2 regions of the Paenibacillus sonchi genome follow, and region 1 is predicted to be linked to the other one. Evidence: riboswitches for the same ligand, from Rfam matches in the RefSeq annotation. Region 1 holds a riboswitch; the other holds the start of a gene.

Region 1 (3,401 bases):
CCATTTCCATTCACACCTTTCTACCGGAAAAGTTGTACTACCAGGGCCAAGGGTCCCCTTGAAAATCCAGAAAAACCGGCTCCTTCCCCATATGCGCCTTGTGATCCTCAACAATACTCATAATTTTGCCCGCAGATTCTTCAGGCGGTATAGGCGCTGCCTCATCTTTCTCGCCGCTCATATAGGACTGCAGCCAGCCTGGATGGAAGACCATGACCTGCCCGCCCATCACCCGCAGATGATTATGCATCAGGGAGGACTGCATATTAAGCGCTGCCTTGGACATACAATAACCGTACATGTTAATCCGCTGGTTACGGCTGATACTGCCGGCTTCAGAGGATATATTCACGATTAATTTCTGTTTTCCCTGCAGCAAAAGGCCGATCAAAGCATTGCTGACCCGCAGGGAACCGAGCGTATTGATATTATAAATGTGCGCCATCGCTGTGTCATCCATATCCACCAGTATGGTGGCATCATCCGCCTGGTCAATCACTCCGGCATTGTTGATAATCAGATCCAGATGACCCGTGCATCCGGCAATGCTGCGCGCTGCGCGCTTTACGCTTTCGCTGCTGCCGATATCCAGCGGAACCAGATCCAAATGGTCCTGATATTGCGCTTGAAGCGCTTCCAGTGCTTGAGATTCCTCAAAGTACTGCCCGGCGAACACCTTATATTTATTCTCCAGAAGCCAGCGCACAAGGAAAAATCCAAGTCCCCGGTCAGCGCCAGTAACACAAGCGACCCTTTTCATGAATTGGACACTCCTTCATCTTAAGAATCAGTAACCTGTTACCGCTGTTATCCCATTCACATTAGCATGGCACTTGTCTTTTTTCAACGTCCTGCACAGGACTGTTCGGATTGGCAGCACGGCATGATTCTCCCTTTTGACTTAATTTTTAACTATGTTACAATCAGAAATATCATTGTTAACAACCGAATTGTTAGCAAACTAAAAATATCAGGAGGGATTCCGATGTCCATAGCACAAATTCACAGTGTCGACGAATTGCATCAATACCTTGCACAGCCTGGTAAAAAACTGCTGTTCAAGCACAGCACCACCTGCCCGATCAGCGCCAAGGCCAATGAAGAATTCCGGGCCTATGTCCAAAGCTCCGGCACCCCTGCTGCCGTGGTCCATGTGATAGAAGACCGTCCAGTCTCCAACCAGATTGCCGAGGACTTCGGCATCAAACATGAGTCTCCGCAAATTTTCCTGCTCGAAGACGGCGAGGTCCGCTGGAACACCTCCCATTGGAAGATCACCCGGGATGCCATTAAGGAAGCTGTGAACTCATGAGCCAGCCTGTAATTATCTATTCAACCGCGAACTGCAGTGACTGCAACCAAGTGAAGCAGCTGATGAAGGAGCAGGGTGTTCCTTTTGAAGTAAGAGATGTTATGACCAGCACGGTCTACCAGGAAGAAGTGGAAAAGCTCGGTTTCATGGGTGTTCCAGTTACAGTAGCAGGGGCGCATGCCGTCAAAGGCTTCAATCTGCCTGAGCTTAAGGAGCTTATTGCAGCAGCCCGTTAATGCGCCGGATTTCTTTGGATCAGCAGAGCTGATGCAGTTTCCGGATTCATAGGTTAAAAAGGGGATTCAGGACTAAATCATTCTTGAATCCCCTTTTTTCAAAAAAAATAAAAACCGGCGTACGAATGAGATAATAGGCCGATAAACAGCAACATATATGGTTTTATCCGTTTATTTCCTGCGAATCCCGGGATTTCAACGTTAATTTACGCCGCATCTTCCTTTTTCCTTTTTACAAAGAACTGCATGAAAGAGTATGATTCGTTTTGAACTTATTCATGAAAACCAATCAACGCTGAATTCCCGCCATGCGGGAAACGGGGGAACCACCAGGCGATAAGCCTACTTGGGGTGAATCCGAAGGGGACCGCACCAATGCAGTCTCACTAGGCAGGGCGACTCTCACCGTCCGAATCCGACAGCTAACCCCGTAAGCGTATAGAGAGAGAACTTGATCCGCCACGCTTATGCGCCAGGTTTATTTGAACCTGTACCCAAAGCCGCAGCAGAGGTCCTCCTCTGCTGCGGCTTTTTGTGTGGAGATCAATGATTAGGAGGAAAACGGGAATGGAATCACGACGGCTGTTGCGTATAGAAATATGGGTATTCGATACACCTTGGCCCGCAAGCCCCGGGCCGGAGCAGGCCGGAAATTGCCGCTACGGCCTCCTGAAGCTGACCTGCCAGGGAGGGCATAGCTGGTCACAGGGACTGCTATGGGAAGATAAGCGGGTTGATCTGATCCAATGGAGCGGCTTCCTGCGCAGCATCCGCCGCTGCCGCCTTGAGGAGGCGATCCGAATTGTATACCGCTTAGGCCCCCAGTGGAGGCGGACTCAGCGGGATCTGGTACTGAGTGCACTACTGCATCTAAAAGCAAAGCTTCAACAAGGGAAATTCATTGATATGCAGGGTCAGACAGACTCTTATTTTCACTCCGTGTTGGCTGCCGGAGGTAGCTCAAGTGCGGGAAGAATGTACTATAGACCTTCACGGACACTGCAGCTCCAGCGGACCTGGCCAGAGCCGGACCCGGCGGAGCTGATTAACAAATCTATCGCTTATTATTCTATTCTATAGTTTTTTATTCAGAAAGGACCGTGAGAACATGCCCGACCCCTTATCGCGCACGTCGGCTTCAACAGCCGGATTTGCAGAGTATATCGAGAAGTACAGCGGGAATATCTATACGCTCAGCAGGCTGCTGCTGGGGCAGGGGGCCGAAGCAGAGGAAGCTGCTGTGAAGAGCTTCACGGAGCTTTATGAGCCGTATCTGCGTACAGGCTGTGACGCGCAGAGCTTCTCCCTTCAGTGCTACCGTGAATGCATCCGTCATTGCTCCCTGATTGCCCAAGGCTGCAAGCCCCGTATTTCGGCCTGCCTGTCCTGGGAGGACCAGCTTGTACATGCGCTCCGGTATGGCCTGCGCCTGTCTCTGGCGGACATCGGTCTGATCCTCGAGAAGAACCTGCCTGAGCTCAAGGCGCAGATCCGGCAGATGCGCGAGCAGCTGGCTGCACATGAAGCCGCAATGCCAACAGCCAGTTTATCCGCTGGATAAACTGGCCGGCTATGACGGACTGCACCTTATGATAATGGCTTCATTCCGGCAATTTGCTCGATCATACCCGCCTCTTGGGCATCGGCGGCAATTAGCTTATTATACACATCCTGATCCTCAGAGCTGTTCAGTTTTTTTAACCCGGCTAAATACCAGCGTGCCATCTCCCGGTTAACCGCATCCGAATAATCTTCGCTGAGTCCGCCTTTCAATGTGGTAACTGCACCCTGGACATTTCCAGTGAGGAACTGCATTTTACCAAGTGCTAAGATTGCGGCAGAAGAAAAGGCAG
Region 2 (3,401 bases), 2.4 Mb from region 1:
AATCCCCGTCTTCAATCCCATGCGCATTTATGAGGATGAGGATTTCCTGAATATCATTCGGACTTACTCGACTGAAGAACACCGGATCTATGTAATGGCGCATATTAATCATCCCCATGAAATCACAGCCGAAGCCCGCAAAGCATTTCAAGCCCTTCACCATGCCGGTGCCATTGTCGTCAATCAAACCCCTGTCCTGAAAGGAATCAATGATGACCCGGAAGTTCTCGGAGAACTGCTCCGTCTATCCTGGGCCGGAGTCACTCCCTATTATTTCTTCGTTAACCGGCCAGTCGCCGGCAACCGGGAGTTTGTTCTCCCCCTTGAACGTGTCTATCGCATTGTTGAGCAAGCCAAATCACGAACCTCCGGTCTGGGCAAAAGAGTGCGGCTGGCCATGAGCCATTCCTCCGGAAAAATAGAGATTCTGGCGATTGATCAAGGCAAGGCGTATCTCAAGTATCACCAATCCAGAGACGGGGAATACGGCAAGTTCATGATTCTGGACTGTCCGGTGGTTCGATGATTTGCCCGGCAAAGAGGAGCACTGGAACAGACCTGTGCAGGCAACAGGCATGTTTTCGGCTTCCGAGGATCTATTGCTGCAAGCTGCCCTTTCTGACTGATGGCTCAGCAGGGCGGTATCATCCGCCCTCCAGCCCGTCGCCCCGCTGATGAATGGCATGCTGGTCGATCAGGAAATTTAACAGCAGGCGGTTAAAAAGCTGCGGCTGGCACAGATGGCTGGGGTACATGGCATCATCCAGCACCACCAGCTGCGCCGAAGGCAGCATGGAGGCGTTCTTGCTCGCCTGCGCCAGCCTCCACTCATTCTGGCTTCCGGTTACACACAGCACAGGAACCTGCAGCTTGGCCGCATAGGCAAGAATATCAATCTGGCGCAGGGCAATCCGCTGTTTGATCCCTTCGGTTGGCCGTTTATGCAGCAGCTCATTCCGGAGGATATGATAAGCGGGCAGCCATTTGTTATAGGCGATTCTCAGGGAGCGCAGAAGCAGCTCAGGCGGCAAATAATACGATATCCATGAGCATCTCTCGACAATTCCCCATAACCGGTTATTTAACGTGGAATCATGTCCGTTCGAACAGTTGTCCACCAGCACCAGCGCACGTACCAGCTCCGGGTTCTGCACAGCGAATTTCTGGGCCAGCACACCCCCGCCGGAGCTTGCGACGAGAATCACGCTCAGCAGCCTCAGACGGCGGAGCAGCTCCTTCAGATCCTCACACTGGGTATCCAGAATGCGGTGAACCTCGACATCCATTTTTCCGGACAACCCGTTCCCTCTCAGATCCAGAACAATCACTTGAACACGGTCACGAAAATACTCAATTTGCGGCTCAAACAGATGATGCGAGGTCAGGTGATCATGAATAAAAACAACCGGCACCCCTGTACCATAGGTTTCGTAGTAGATAGTAGTTCCATTTAGTTGAATTTGCGGCAATCCATTCGTCTCCTCTCTTCTACGCTTACGGGGTTAGCTGACGGATTCGGGCCTGAAGAGTAGCCCTACTCGAATGTTCGAGATTCACCCCTTGGCATGCCAGTTGCAAAACTGCACACGCGGTGGTTCCCCCGCTTCTTTTACAGAATTCAGCGAAAAAGACAATATTCTTTAGTTTACTATTATTTATACTGTGAATCATTCTCCTTCGTCTCATTCTTTTCCAGCACCGGCTTCAGATCATCCTGCACGCTGCCCTTCCATAATGGCACACCCGAGCGGTAAGCCGACCGGCCATTCAGATGCCCTGCAACCGGAGAAGTGATGAAGACGAATACAATCGCGAGCAGCAGCTTGATGCTGACTATGTCTATATAGAAGTAAAAAAACAGAAAGGCTCCTGTCAGCACACACAATACACCCAGTGTAGCACTTTTGGTGGCGGCATGGGAACGTAAATAGACATCCGGCAGCCGGACCAGTCCAAACGCGCCAAGCCCGCAAAACAATGCGCCCAGCAATACCAGTATCACAATTAGCAGCTCACCGATCAAGCTTATCACCTCCATGCTCCATAACCGTGTCTCTTTCAATATATCTGGCTAATGCCGTAGTCCCGATAAACGTCAGAATTCCGATTACAAGGACAATTTCGAAATAATCCTCTGTCTTCTGCCGCATGCTCAGTACCGCGACCACCGCCAGCAGATTGATGCCGATGGTGTCCAGCGCAGCAATCCGGTCTGAACGGGTTGGGCCTTGAATCAGCCTGTACAGGCAGGCCAGCATGGCCAGTGCCAGGATCGTCAGTGAAATATTAAGAAGTATCGGAATCATTGCCGGGTCACCTCCATAATCGCTTTTTCAAAGGTTCCCTCGATCTGGCGGGAGAGCTGGCCGGCGTCCTCAATATCCATAGCGTGAATATAGAGGGTCCGGCCGCTTCCCGACACCTCCAGCGTTAGCGTCCCCGGTGTCAGACAGATGAGGCATGAGAGCAGGGTGACCTCAAAATCGGATCGAAGTGCGGTTTCATAGGCGAAGATGCCCGGACGAACGGTCAGTCTGGGACGAATAATTTGCCGGATGACCGCAAAGCTGGACCAGACCAGTTCCCGCAGAAACAGTGCCAGCAGCTTCACTATGGACCACACGCGGTTCAAATAAAGCGGCTCAGGAAGGAACTTGTGCAGCACCATCAGAATTCCGCTTCCCAGCAGATAGCCGATTACAAAGCTTGAGCCTGACCCGTCGCCGCTCAGCATCATCCACAGAAACGCAGTCATCAGGTTTAATAAGATTTGAACAGCCATCTTCATCTACTCCTTCAATACAGCTTCAATGTAAAGCCGGGGCGAACCAAGCACTTCCCCCGCCTGTGATACATAGGTATTCACCCGCTCTGCTCCAAGGCCCATCAGGATGACCAGAACGAGGAGTCCGGCAGCCACCGCCGTCCCGCTTTTTAGTTTAACCTTGGGCGGTTCCGTGTCCGGCATATTGCCCCAGAAGGCAAGTCTGAACACCTTGATCAGCGAGTACAGCACGAGCAGGCTAGAACCCAGTCCGATGAGGGATAACGTCAGCATTCCAGCATCCAGTCCTCCCCGGATGATCAGCACTTTACCGGGAAATCCGCTGAATGGGGGGATGCCGGCAAGTGCCAGTGCCAGTGCGAAAAAGCTCCAGCCCAGCAGCGGGTAACGTTTGATCAGCCCTCCCATGTGCTCAAGCCGATCCGTACCCGCAGCGGCAATCATTAACCCTCCGAGAATGAACATAAGGGCCTTGCCCAGCATATCGTGCAATAGATAAAAAACAGCTCCATCCAGTGCATCCGGTGTTCCCGCAGACAATCCGAAGGCGACAAAACCCACACTGACAATGACATTGTAGTTGAGGATGCGCGGGATATCATTGTATGCAACGGCA

What was found. A riboswitch is a leader RNA that binds a small molecule or an ion and turns the genes downstream of it on or off. The one in region 1 is predicted to bind cyclic di-AMP.
Region 2: linked by a shared signal. The riboswitch ahead of JI735_RS22175 (alpha/beta fold hydrolase) and the one ahead of JI735_RS11740 (hypothetical protein) in region 1 are both predicted to bind cyclic di-AMP.

The regions. Positions count from the first base shown of each region.
Region 1 is NZ_CP068595.1:2,556,940-2,560,340, reverse strand. It holds gene JI735_RS11760 (ThuA domain-containing protein) at 1-4, opposite strand, end outside; gene JI735_RS11755 (SDR family NAD(P)-dependent oxidoreductase) at 38-760, opposite strand; gene ytxJ (bacillithiol system redox-active protein YtxJ) at 986-1,312, shown strand; gene JI735_RS11745 (glutaredoxin family protein) at 1,309-1,548, shown strand; cyclic di-AMP (ydaO/yuaA leader) riboswitch at 1,832-2,001, shown strand; gene JI735_RS11740 (hypothetical protein) at 2,116-2,628, shown strand; gene JI735_RS11735 (hypothetical protein) at 2,657-3,109, shown strand; gene JI735_RS11730 (O-antigen ligase family protein) at 3,136-3,401, opposite strand, start outside.
Region 2 is NZ_CP068595.1:4,995,644-4,999,044, reverse strand. It holds partial or broken gene JI735_RS22180 (KamA family radical SAM protein) at 1-626, shown strand, start outside; gene JI735_RS22175 (alpha/beta fold hydrolase) at 645-1,469, opposite strand; cyclic di-AMP (ydaO/yuaA leader) riboswitch at 1,477-1,634, opposite strand; gene mnhG (monovalent cation/H(+) antiporter subunit G) at 1,652-2,029, opposite strand; gene JI735_RS22165 (Na(+)/H(+) antiporter subunit F1) at 2,013-2,306, opposite strand; gene JI735_RS22160 (Na+/H+ antiporter subunit E) at 2,303-2,782, opposite strand; gene JI735_RS22155 (Na+/H+ antiporter subunit D) at 2,789-3,401, opposite strand, start outside.